Regions from separate parts of the Congregibacter sp. genome, predicted to be linked through region 1. Evidence: predicted binding sites of a transcription regulator. Region 1 holds the regulator's gene; each other region holds the start of a gene.
The links. Region 1 encodes PhoB, which activates phosphate uptake and scavenging genes when phosphate is short. Its sites were predicted from a motif close to TGTCATAAANNTGTAACA; they were not measured.
Positions count from the first base shown of each region.

Region 2: the regulator PhoB is predicted to act here: its motif matches at 1,166-1,183, upstream of ACTG39_RS12945 (phosphatase PAP2 family protein).
Region 3: the regulator PhoB is predicted to act here: its motif matches at 1,526-1,543, upstream of gspC (type II secretion system protein GspC).
Region 4: the regulator PhoB is predicted to act here: its motif matches at 1,354-1,371, upstream of ACTG39_RS01710 (choice-of-anchor I family protein).

Region 1 is NZ_CBFIIF010000011.1:45,424-48,535, forward strand. Features, by position in the region: gene ligA (NAD-dependent DNA ligase LigA) at 1-16, shown strand, start outside; gene ACTG39_RS06720 (transglycosylase SLT domain-containing protein) at 13-639, shown strand; gene phoB (phosphate regulon transcriptional regulator PhoB) at 739-1,449, shown strand; gene phoR (phosphate regulon sensor histidine kinase PhoR) at 1,446-2,723, shown strand; gene ACTG39_RS06735 (substrate-binding domain-containing protein) at 2,720-3,112, shown strand, end outside.
Region 2 is NZ_CBFIIF010000041.1:9,610-12,721, reverse strand. Features, by position in the region: gene ACTG39_RS12955 (amidase) at 1-147, opposite strand, end outside; gene ACTG39_RS12950 (MBL fold metallo-hydrolase) at 210-1,136, shown strand; gene ACTG39_RS12945 (phosphatase PAP2 family protein) at 1,238-1,753, shown strand; gene ACTG39_RS12940 (MJ1255/VC2487 family glycosyltransferase) at 1,770-2,810, shown strand; gene ACTG39_RS12935 (ABC transporter transmembrane domain-containing protein) at 2,945-3,112, shown strand, end outside.
Region 3 is NZ_CBFIIF010000003.1:135,641-138,752, forward strand. Features, by position in the region: gene gspD (type II secretion system secretin GspD) at 1-301, opposite strand, end outside; gene gspC (type II secretion system protein GspC) at 385-1,329, opposite strand; gene sat (sulfate adenylyltransferase) at 1,570-2,754, opposite strand; gene cysC (adenylyl-sulfate kinase) at 2,805-3,112, opposite strand, start outside.
Region 4 is NZ_CBFIIF010000002.1:126,034-129,145, reverse strand. Features, by position in the region: gene ACTG39_RS01710 (choice-of-anchor I family protein) at 1-1,299, opposite strand, end outside; gene ACTG39_RS01705 (acylase) at 1,468-3,112, shown strand, end outside.

The sequences.
Region 1 (3,112 bases):
GGCGGCGACAACATGAGCCTCCTGCGCCCGGGGGTGGCCCTGTTGATATCGGCCGCACTTGCCGTGCTATTCGGCGGATGTGCAACGTCTCCTCCCAGAGACCTCGACAATATTTGCAATATATTTGATGACAAAAAGGGTTGGTATGAAGACGCGCGAAAGGCTGAGAAAGCCTGGGGAAGCTCCATCCCTGTAATGATGGCCATTATCCATCAGGAGTCGCGCTTTGTGGCTAATGCCAAGCCGCCGCGCAAGAAAATCCTCGGAGTAATCCCCGGACCACGTCCGTCGGACTCCTATGGCTACAGTCAGGCACTGGAGTCCACCTGGGAGTCCTACCAACGTTCTGCGGGTCGTTATGGTGCGGACCGGGACGACTTTGGCGACGCCATTGATTTTGTCGGCTGGTACAACCATCAGTCCTTTCGGCGCAACGGCATTCAGAAGAACGACGCCTATTCCCTCTATCTTGCCTATCACGATGGGCATGGCGGTTATGAGCGGGGTACCTATCGGTCCAAGGACTGGCTTTTGGGTGTGGCGCGGAAAGTTTCGGCGCGCTCCGCAAGCTACGCAGGGCAGTTAAATGGCTGCCGGGCTCGCCTTGAACAAGGGAGGGGCTGGTTTGACTGGTTTTAACTGTGACATTTATGTGTCAGATTGCTCTTCGATTGTCATCTTTGTGTCACACGGAGATTGCAAGATTCACCGCTTTAGTGGTCCAGCGGGAGAATGGGCATGAGCGAACGTACCGTTTTGGTGGTTGATGATGAGTTTGCCATTCGAGATATGCTGCGAATGGCGCTAGAGATAGTCGACTATCGATGTTTGGAAGCGGACAACATACAGGACGCGCATGCGATCGTTGTCGATCAGCGACCGGATATCGTGCTTCTTGACTGGATGTTGCCCGGCGGTAGCGGCATTGAGCTTCTCAGGCGCTTGAAGCGTGACGACACCACACAGGAGATCCCTGTGATTATGCTGACGGCCAAGACGGCCGAAGACAATGTGATTCAGGGGCTTGAAGTAGGCGCAGACGATTACATCACAAAGCCCTTTGCTCCCAGAGAATTGATCGCGCGGATCAAGGCCTTGCTCCGTCGCTCCGGCGTCGGTGAAAGCACGGATCGTATGCAGGTGTCAGAACTGGTGCTTGATGGTAAAAGTCGCCGCGTATTTCTGGCCGATGAACCGCTGGACATGGGCCCCACGGAATTTAACCTCCTGCAGTTTTTTATGTCTCATCCGGAGCGGGCTTACAGTCGCAACCAGATGCTTGACCAGGTATGGGGCGCGAATGTCTACGTCGAAGAGCGAACCGTTGATGTGCATATCCGCAGGCTGCGAAAAGCACTGCAGGTGGATAACAAGGACTACAGCGGTTTGATTCAGACTGTAAGGGGTACCGGTTACCGCTTTTCTTCTCGGGGAGCACCGTCGGATTGAGTCTAGCGGGCAGCTGGCGTGCTGAACTTCGTAAGCTGCTACTGGTACTTGTTGCCTCGGGCGCACTCGGCTGGGGTACGGGCTATACCCTCGAGATGCTGTGTATCGGGCTTTCTGTACTGACGGGTATCTGGCTCTGGCAGCTGTGGCTCATGCGTCGCTGGCTCGAGGATCCCGAGCAGGCGCCCCCTGAGAGCGCGGGTATCTGGGGACTGGTTTACGACACAATCTACGGCCTGCAGCGTGAAAACCGTGATGCTCGGGGTCGGCTTCAATCTACCGTGGACTACCTCCGAAGCTCCTTTGCCTCAATGCGTGATGGAGTTTTGATCCTTACGCAGAGCGGAGTCATCGAGTGGTCTAACAATGCAGCGGAAAGGCTGCTGGGGCTACAGTACCCACGGGATCGAGGTCAGCCAGTACTCAATCTCTTACGCTGGCCCGCATTTCACGAGTACTTCTTGAAGGGCGATTTCCAGCAGCCTCTACAAATACCAAATGCCACTAATGTTCGGCAAATCATTCAGATTGAGATCACTACGTTTGCCGGTGGGGACTTTCTACTGTTCTTTCGTGATGTCACCCGGGTGGTGCAAATGGAACAAATGCGCCGGGATTTCGTAGGCAACGTGTCTCACGAACTACGCACGCCGCTTACTGTTTTTAAGGGATATCTGGAGACCCTGGAGTCCAGCGAGCTCTTTGACGACCCAAGGTTTCGCAAAGCGGCGGGGCAAATGGACATGCAGGTCCAACGTATGGAAAATCTGCTCACAGACCTGCTGTGGCTGAGTCGCATCGAAACCGTTAGCGAAGATCGTGAAACCAGTGCAGTGAATATGGTGGCAATGCTTGAAGAATTGCGCGAAGAGCTCGACTCAAGTCATCCGGACAGATTGGTAGTGGTCGAAGTCCAGAGTGAGGAAACAGTGCTTGGCAACTACCGGGAACTTCGCAGTGCGGTGTCGAATCTTGTGATCAACGCGCTGAAGTACAGTGATGATCAGGAGCCGGTCGTGGTGCGTTGGGAGCGAGAAGGCGATGCATTGGTGTTGAGCGTTGTGGATTCCGGCGTGGGTATCGAAGAGCAGCACATTGCTCGCGTGACAGAGCGTTTTTATCGAGTCGATGAGAGTCGTAATGCCCGAACGGGAGGTACCGGATTGGGGCTTGCGATAGTGAAACACGTGGCCGCGTCTCATGGTGCTGAGTTAACGATTGACAGTGAACTCGGGCGCGGGAGCCGATTCTCGTTACATTTTCCTCAACTGTGAAACCCGGTTCCTTTGCGGCGGCCTGTCTGGCGTTCCTTCTTTTGTCGTGGAGTCGCGGCGCTTTGGCTGCAGAGCCTCTGGTCGGCAAGCTCGTCAGCACAGGCTCTGACACCATGGGTTCCCTGACCTCACTCTGGGCTGAAATGGTTACTGCCAGGCATCCTGGAGTTTCGATGCATGTGCGCGCGATAGGCTCTGGAGCGGCGCCTACGGCATTAATCCAGGGGACGGCGAATATCGGTCCTATGAGTCGCCCCATGTCTCCGGACGAGATTAGTGCATTTACCAGCAAGTATGGATATCAACCCACAGCGGTGCCGGTCGCCGAAGATGCACTGGCGGTTTTTGTGCATCGGGATAACCCTCTGGATAGTATTTCCCTCGGCCAG
Region 2 (3,112 bases), on a different contig from region 1:
ATCAGTATCAAAAGCCACTATGGCGTTGATCTGCGCGTTGAATCGCTCTATTCGATCAAGATAAAACTCGAGCACCGTAACAGCGGAGAGCTTTCCTGCTTTGATGTCTTGAGCGAGTCCGAAGGCGCTGCGGTAAAGTATGCTCATGCTTTTAAATCCGGCCGGGTGATTTGATGAAGGCGTCGCAAAGAATAAAGCTTATCGTTTGTATGCTGCTCGGGCTATCCCCTTTTGCGGTCGGCGCCGATTTGTCAGCGCAAGTCTGTCCATCCGAGTCGGGGGTCGCAGTGCAGGTACTCGGTTCCGGCGGACCCATCGCGGATGATGCCCGTGCCTCCAGCGCCTATCTCGTCTGGGTAGATGGTCGTGCAAGGGTGCTTGTGGATATTGGTGGCGGTGCGGTTTTGCGTTTTGCGGAGTCAGGCGCGTCCTTTGGTGATCTGGATGCAATCTTGTTGTCGCACTTTCACGCGGATCATTCGGCGGGGCTCCCCGCGTTATTGAAGTCAGGCTACTTTGCCAACCGCGAACGCGCATTGACCGTCGCAGGGCCCTCTTCCGGGGGCAACAGCAAGGTGTACTTTCCTTCGCTGGATGAGTACATGACCAGTCTACTGAAATCGGGCTCTGGGGCTTATGGATATCTGGGTGACTATCTCGAAGCGGGAGATGCTAGGCCGCTATTGAGACTCAGCACGGTCCCTGCTCAGACTGAGGGGCCACAGCGTATTGCGATTGATGAAGCACAAAGCAAAGTGGCGGTCTATGCCATGGCCGTTTCGCACGGTCCCGTGCCTGCAGTGGCCTATCGCATCGAAGTCCATGATCGAGCTTTGGTCTTTGCTGGTGATCAAGACGGTACAAGCCGCGCGTTTGTTGAATTCGCTGCAGGCGCGGACTTGCTGACCTTACATATGCCGATACCCGAGGGAGCGGGGCAGGCTGCTCGCGCCCTACATGCAACGCCGTCAAGGCTTGGAGAAATAGCCCGCGCAGCAAAAGCTAAACAAGTGCTATTGAGCCACTTTATGGGGCGATCCCTAGCGAGCCTGGAAGCGAATGTTGCCCATGTGAAATCCGGGTTCTCTGGCCCTGTGGAGCGTGCCGAGGACCTTGGCTGCGTTGCTGTTGACTGAATTAGAACGGCGATTTGCGTCGCTCCGGCTGTCATAAAAAATTCATAGAACAGGCATTGCGCGTCACCGGAACGTCATAAGCGAAGCCTAGAGTTCGCACTATGAGCGTACTCGAAACTATTCAGGACTTCGATCAGCGATCGCTGTTGCTCTCGCAGCAGTCCCAAAGCTGGGCTGCTCGCTATCGCAAACCTATTTCTCGCAGTGCCGATGGTCACTTGTATGTCATCGTAGGCTGCGCGTTGGGTCTGTTTCTGGAGAGTGGCGATCAGTTTGTGACGTATTTGCTGGTGGCATTCGGGGTTGAGCGTTCGCTGTACTGGTCGTTGAAAAACAGCCTGAAGCGTCGTCGACCTGCGGCCGCCATGCCCAACTTCCAGAGTCACATTATTGCTTCTGACGAGTTTAGCTTTCCCTCCGGTCACACCTGTGCAGCATTTTTGTTTGTTACCTTATTAGTGCTGCACTTTGGCGTTTGGATGCTGCCTCTGTACTTTTGGAGCTCTGCCGTCGCCACGTCTCGCGTGTATCTCGGCGTTCACTTTCCCACCGACACGGTGGTCGGCGCGCTCCTCGGATCGTCTATTGCGCTGGTGACCGCGCAATGGCTTCTGTAGCACCACAACAAACGCAATGAAAATATTGTATGGCGTCCAGGGCACGGGGAATGGCCACCTCAGTCGCGCCCGGGCCATGGCGCGTGCATTTGCGGCAAAGAATCTGGACGTGGACTACTTTTTTAGTGGCCGACCGGCAGACCGCTTTTTTGATATGCAGGTTTTTGGGTCTTTTCGAGTGTGCGACGGGCTCACCTTTGCCAGCTCGAACGGCAGCCTCTCCTATCTAAAGACCGTGTTTGGCAACAACTATTGGCGCCTCCTGCGCGATGTATGGACCCTTGATCTTAGCGACTACGATCTGGTGCTGACCGACTTTGAGCCCATCACTGCCTGGGCAGGGTGGTTGCGAGGCAAAACCGTGGTGAGCATGGGGCATCAGCCAGCATTCGATTATCCGGTGCCTGTCGCGGGTAACGACCTTCGCTCGCGCTTTGTTATGAGAGTGTTTGCACCGGGCAGTGTGCGCCTCGGGATGCACTGGGATAGCTTTAAGGCGCCGATTCTCCCGCCTATCGTTAATGTTGATCATGAAGTCACGTCGAGCGATGCCCGAAAGGTCGTTGTCTATCTGCCCTTTGAAAATCAGCTGGATGTCCAAGCTTTACTTGCACAGATTCCTGAGTACGATTTTTACATCTATGCGCCGGATAATACGGCTGCGCGACGGGCAAACCTGCATATCTTACCGACGTCCTTAAAGGGTTTTCAGTCAGATTTATCCAGCTGTGCGGCGGTGATATGTAATGCAGGTTTTGAGTTATCCAGCGAGTGTTTAGCCCTGGGCAAACGGTTGCTCGTGAAACCCCTGAGTCGCCAAATGGAGCAGTCCTCTAATGCCCTCGCCCTACGCCAGCTCGGTTATGGCAGCGTGCTAGAAACTCTGGCGCTGGATCAGGTTCGCAGGTGGCTGCACTCCAGCGCGACGATTCCTCCAATTCGCTATCCCGATGTGGCCGGTGAGATAGTGCAGTGGCTGTCTCAGGGAGATTTGCAAAAGACATCTCAGCAGGCTCTCAGTGACCGTTTGTGGGAGCGGGTGAGCATAGAGTCTTGAGTCCCGGGTAAAGGGGTTATCCGGCCCGATACAAAACGGCGATCGACGGGGTATTCGGGATCCCCGCCAAATACCCAACTAAAATGCTCGGGTTTACGTATAATACCCAAATCGTATTATTGGCCCCTCGGACTATGGTCGACAAACACCGTGCAGAGGAGAGTTCACTCTCGTCCTTGTTTCGTTTTTTCTTCGGTATTTTGGCGCCGGAGAGGAGCTATTACGCGCTAGCTATCGTTTACGGTATTGGTATCAGCCTGCTGTCGCTGGCCACGCCCGTATCTGTGCAAATGCTCATCAAC
Region 3 (3,112 bases), on a different contig from region 1:
TCACCATTCCCGTAGCGCCCGCCGCGTCGGCAACGGGTACCGGTGCCGAACGTGCATCCTTGTTTTGAATAACCCGCACCACTCCCCCGGAGCGCACAGCGGTATAGCCATGCACATCAAGGATGGCGAGAAAGAGGTCATACAGTTCGCTGGCATTGACGGGCCGGGAAGACACAACCTTCACCTTGCCTTTCACCGATGGGTCAACAACGATCGTTGTGTTAGTGGCTTCGGATACGAACTTGATAAGCTCTTGAATGTCAGTCTCTTTGAGATTGACCGTAAAATCCTGTGCTTTCACGGGAAGTGTGGTCACGGCGAGAAAAAGCGGAACTAAGAGCGCAGCACGCAAAAAACCTAGCGGTCTTGAAAACGATGACAAGATCACGAGTCGTCGCCCCCGGCGGATGCTCCAAGACTGACGTTAAGCGTCACGGCTTCTCCCTTACGTTGTATGTCAAAAGTTGCTTCGCTGGCGGAGCGCATTGCCTGATAAAGCCTCACGGTATTCGCTGGATCCGTTAGGGGCATGCCATTGACTCCTGTGACCAAATCACCGGACTCAAAGCCCAAAGCTGAAAACTCCCTTGCTGCCTTGCCCGGACTAATGCGATAGCCCTGAAGCTGGTCACCATCGCGCACCGCAACCACGCGTACTACCTCTGCGAGCGACTGGGGGTCACGATACAGTCGTTCCCGATATTCCGATGCAATTTCCGAGGCCCCTGCTTCTGCTCTTACGTCACGGGCGGACAGTTCTGTCTCAGGCGACGCCACCTCAACGGGGGCATCTCTTGACGGCTCAGGAACTGAAGCGACTAAGTCACTGTCTTCGAACAGACGGAGGACCTCATAGCGGCCGCCGTTATCCAGTACTACAAGTTTGGACAACACTTTTGCCAGAACTACTTCACCACTAAGGGGTAATTCGTCACCCACCTGATAAAGGTCCTGGAGCTTCCTGTGTTCGATCACAGCCTGTCCCAGACCCGCCTCTGATGCCGCCAACACTCCCCTGAGCAACAGCGGAAGCCGGGTGTCTGGAGCTCCATCCTCAATACCGGCAAGCGCAACACTGGCCTCTGATTCGCTCATGGCCGGCGCCCGTCCCGTGGCGGCGGCGAGGGTTTCAGCACTCACCACCGAGCCGGGCTCTCCAAAGAGTCGCACGGCTACCAGAGCATCAATATCGACGGTGGCGCGGGCCTTGGATGCTGGACCGCTGGATACCGGGTTAATAACCGTTGCTTGCGGGAGTGGCGGCGCCTCCGGAAAAAAACTCCATAATCCCATCCAAAGTGAGAGTGCTATCCAGAGAATCAGGAGCACAACAAGGCTTTGCTGTAATCGAAGAAATCTTGCCGGCTGGGAGAAATAGCGGAACGCATTCGCAACCCCGCTGCTGATCTGGGATGCGAAGCTCGCCAACCGTGTCTGCCAAAGCGCTGTCACCGCTGCCCCCAGCTTTACCAGTCGTATGAACTCAATGACCCTCTCTCAAGGAGCGGCCATTGAATGGCAAAATTGTGACACTAATATGACAACCTCACCAGCATTGCGCAGCGTCTTCTACTGCTGGCTGTGGTAGTAGTCCATTAGAATTTTTGCAACTTCAGGGCGTGAAAACTCCGGCGGCGGCGCAATGCCCTCGCCCAGCATTTCCCGCACTGCGGTGCCGGACAAGAGCACGAAATCCTCCTTACTATGGTCCGGCGCATCGCGCATCATGACCACCTTGTCCAGCTTGCGGCTGTAAGCGGTGTGATCTGCGCGATAGATGTCAATTTCAAGGGCGCCCTCGGGGACCTCTTCATCGAACACCGTCTGCGCGTCAAAGCCGCCGTAGTAATCGCCCACGCCCGCATGGTCGCGGCCCACAATGAGATGCGTACAGCCGCAGTTCTGACGGAAAACCGCATGCAGCACGGCCTCCCGGGGGCCCGCATAGAGCATGTCGAAGCCATAGCCGGTCACCATCACTGTGTTTGGCGGAAAGTAGACCTCGACCATCTTTCGGATAGAGGCATCTCTCACCTCAGCAGGAATATCGCCGGGCTTAAGTTTGCCAAGCAACATGTGGATCAGAATGCCGTCAGCGCCCAGATCCTCCATCGCCATGCGACATAGTTCCTCGTGCGCCCGGTGCATGGGGTTACGCGTCTGGAACGCCACCACCTTCTCCCAGCCACGCTCCACGATCTCCGCACGAATATCAACGGCCGTTCGAAACGTGTCGGGAAACTCACTGGCAAAGTAGGAGTAGTTGAGCACCTGAATGGGACCTGAAACTACACGCTTACCCAGGCCCAGAAAGGTAGCCACGCCCGGGTGCTGTGGATCCAGCGTTCGGAAAACTTTGCTCGCAATCTGCTCAAGCTGGGCATCGCTAGCTTCTTCTACGGCGCTCACATCCATGACGGCCAGCACGGGATTACCCTCTACGTTAGGGTCTCGCAGAGCGATCCGCATACCCGCTTGGACACTCGGATCATCGGTTACATTAAGGATCGGCACGGGCCAGAACAGCCCATCCTCTGTGATCAGATTCTCTGCCACGGATAGAGCGTCGCCCAGAGTCATATAGCCTGGCAGCGGATTAAAATAGCCTGCACCTAACATTACGGCATTCGCGGCCGCCGCGGAATTCAGTAGCAGAGAAGGTAGCGACTCGGCCTCGCTGACCAGCGCCGCTCGCGCGGCATCGTCGTAAACATAGAGTGGACGCAGTTCGGCTGAACCATGAGGTTTGATCATTTTTTATGTCCTTTTTGAGCGGCGATAGCTACGGCGGCCTGTTCGGCGTTTCAGGCGGTAACAATACCGCGAGCGCTTAACTCACGCAGAATTTCCGCGACTTCTTCGTCAAGAGTTTGTTGATCGGAGCGCAAATGAATCTCTGCGGAAGGTGGCGCCTCGTAGGGGTCATCAATCCCTGTGAAGTTTTTAATTTCTCCCGCTCGCGCCTTCTTGTACAAACCTTTGGGATCGCGCTCTTCCGCCGCCTCCAAAGAGCAATCTACAAACACTTCGATAAAATCGATACCGGCCGCTGCGTGCAATTCACGCACCGTATCCCGGTCAGCCACATAGGGACTGATGAAACTGGACAGCG
Region 4 (3,112 bases), on a different contig from region 1:
ACGGCCAAGGTTTTCATTCTCCAGCAGCGTCTCTACGTCCGGCGCAAAGCGGCTGAGGTTGGCAAGGTCAACGGTGGCACCGACATCCAGAAAGTCTCCCGCACGGATTTCGTCGAGGTAGTGAAAGCAATCACCATCGTCAAAATCAAAGCCGCCCTGCGCCGTGCAGTCCGCTTCATCGCTCGCATCCGTGAGATATTCTCGCGCGTCGCCTTCGTTGGCAGTTACCAGATAGGTGGTTCCGGCGTAGTCATAGCTGGTGATCGTGTCAGGCATGAACAGACCGCGCAGAGGCCAGCTCTGAAGATTGGCACCGCCATCCCGGTTGCTCGCATCCAACTCGTTACCGATGAGGCCGTGATCTTTGTAGCCCAACCCCAGCACCGCCGAAATCTCGGCGCCAGCGATATCAACAACCGCCACGGCGTTGTTCTCCTGCAGGGCAACCCAGGCAGTGCTGCTGTCGGAGGATACGGTGACGTACTCCGGCTCAAGATCTTGCGCGACGCTCCCGGCTTTTGCTGAAACTCTCACACCGCTACCCAGAGACTTTGTGCCGCCGCTGTTGAACGCGGTGAAGTCCAGCATCGTGACGTTTGCCTGCATGACGCTGGATACGCCGCCAGACACATCGATAAGGCTGACGCTACCTTCGGGGTCGACACTGTAGTCGCCGTTGGGCTCGCCTTCGTTGGCTACCAGCACGCTATTGCCATCGGGGGTAAAAGTCACCATATCCGGGAGTGCGCCAACCTCTACCGCTGACAGGAAGGTACCGTCCGTTTGGTAGAAAGCAATGTAACCATTGTCCTGCTTAGTATCTGCTTCTATCGCAACCGCGAGTGCACCGCCCGAGACAGCCACACTGTTTGCAGCTCCTAATGCTGAAGCATCGGCCAGATCTGCAATGGCGCCGGCAACATCTGCAGCTACGTCCAGAGAGGTAGCAAGGCTAGGCGTTGAGGGCGAGCTAATGTCGATTACATCAATCTGTCCGGAGTTAGCATTGACCACAAACGCTTGCTCAGTGGCGGGATCATAATCAACGATCTCCGCAGCAGATTCGTCGAACTCCCCGGTCTCATAACGACCCAAAAGGCTGAGCGCGATGGTGCTCGCGGAGCCGCCGGAGCCATTGGTGCCGGGATCGCCTGCGGGTCCCTGAGGGCCGGCGGGTCCTGCGGGGCCCTGGGCGCCGACAGCACCATCGGCGCCGTCGTCACCATCGTCGCCCTCACAGCCGGCGAGTGTTAATGGTCCTATAAGAGCTAAACTTAATAGAAAGCGTTTGTATGACATGCGTTGACTCCCTTCAATGCGACCCGTCTCGGGCAGGATTTAAGAGGGTAAGCGTGTGGCAGTTGCATGACAGATTGATGAAGCTAATGCTTCCAAACGATGACGTTTTTGTGACGCTTCGGTGATAACGTGGCGTTCTTTAGATTCGGCTGAATAATGAGTAAGTCTATGAAGATTTCTGCAGCGCTTAGATGCTCCATTGCTCTGTGCCTGGTGGTGTTCGCTACCGCCTGCACTCCAGATAACGGGACCACTGTGGACCCGGAGTTCGCGCGGCTTAGCGAGCGCGCCAAAGCAGTTGAAATCATTCGAGATGACTTTGGCGTTCCACATATTTACGCAAAAACCGACGCCGATGCGGTGTTTGGACTTTTGTACGCTCAGGCAGAGGATGACTTCCCCCGCGTGGAGCGCAACTACTACTGGGCCATCGGGCGACTCGCGGAGGCCGAGGGAGAGTCCGCGCTTTTTAGTGATCTTCGTGCACGCTTATACATGTCCACCGACGAAGCAAAGGAGGCTTACGCTCAGGCGCCGCCGTGGCTTCAGCAGTTATGCAATGCCTTTGCCGACGGACTTAACTATTATTTAGCGACTCATCCCGACGTGACGCCCAAGGTGCTGACGCGCTTTGAACCCTGGATGCCAATGTTCTTTTTTGAGGGATCGATTGGCGGCGATATCGAACAGATTCCCTTGGACGGTATTCGGGCTTTTTACGGCGAGGGCCGGTCCGTTGACTTGGCGGCGATGGAGAGCGCTAGAGATCCTAAGCTGGGCTACGAGCAACATCTGGGATCCAATGGTTTTGCTATAGCCGGCGAGCGAACCCGTTCTGGCAACGCGATGCTGCTCATCAATCCCCATACATCGTTATATTTTCGGGGTGAAGTACATGTGGTGAGCGAAGAGGGGCTCAACGCTTATGGCGCCGTAACCTGGGGACAATTTTTTGTTTACCAGGGGTTCAACGAAAACACCGGTTGGATGCACACGTCTACCGGCGTCGATTTTATGGACGAGTTTGTCGAAGAGATCGTTGAGGGCGCAGATGGCAGCTTGATGTATCGCTACGGAGAAGAGTTGCGACCTGTCGAAGTCTCACAAGTGACCCTTCGCTACAAAGATGGTGACGCGATGGGCGAGCGCAGTTTTCCTCTTTATCGAACCCATCATGGCCCCATTACCCATATGCTCGACGGAAAGTGGGTCGCAACGCGCATCAACTGGGATCCGGTTACTGCGCTGGAACAGTCCTATGTGCGCAGTAAGAAGGCCGATCTCGAAGGCTTCAATGACATGATGGACCTGCGTACCAACTCTTCAAACAACACGGTTTATGCAGATTCCTCAGGAAACATCGCCTACTACCACGGCAATTTTGTTCCCCGACGCGATCCCCGTTTTGATTTCTCAAAGCCCGTCGATGGGAGTAATCCCGCCACTGACTGGCTTGGCCTGCATACGGTGGATGAGATTGTGACGCTGACCAATCCCGCTAACGGATGGCTGCAAAACTGCAACTCCACACCCTTTACGGCGGCGGGGGAATACAGTCCTGCTCAGGAGGACTATCCGGTGTATATGGCGCCTGATGCAGAGAACTTTCGCGGCATACATGCTCAGAGGGTATTGAAGGATGTTTCCGATCTTACGCTGGACGGACTCCTGGAGATTGCTTACGACAGTTATCTACCGGGTTTTGAAGAGCTGATTCCCGGTCTTGTTGCTGCCTTTGACGCCGAGGGAGAGGACTATTCCGAATTGGCGGCGGCGATTGATGTGTTGCGAGACTGGGATCTGCGCGTGAGTG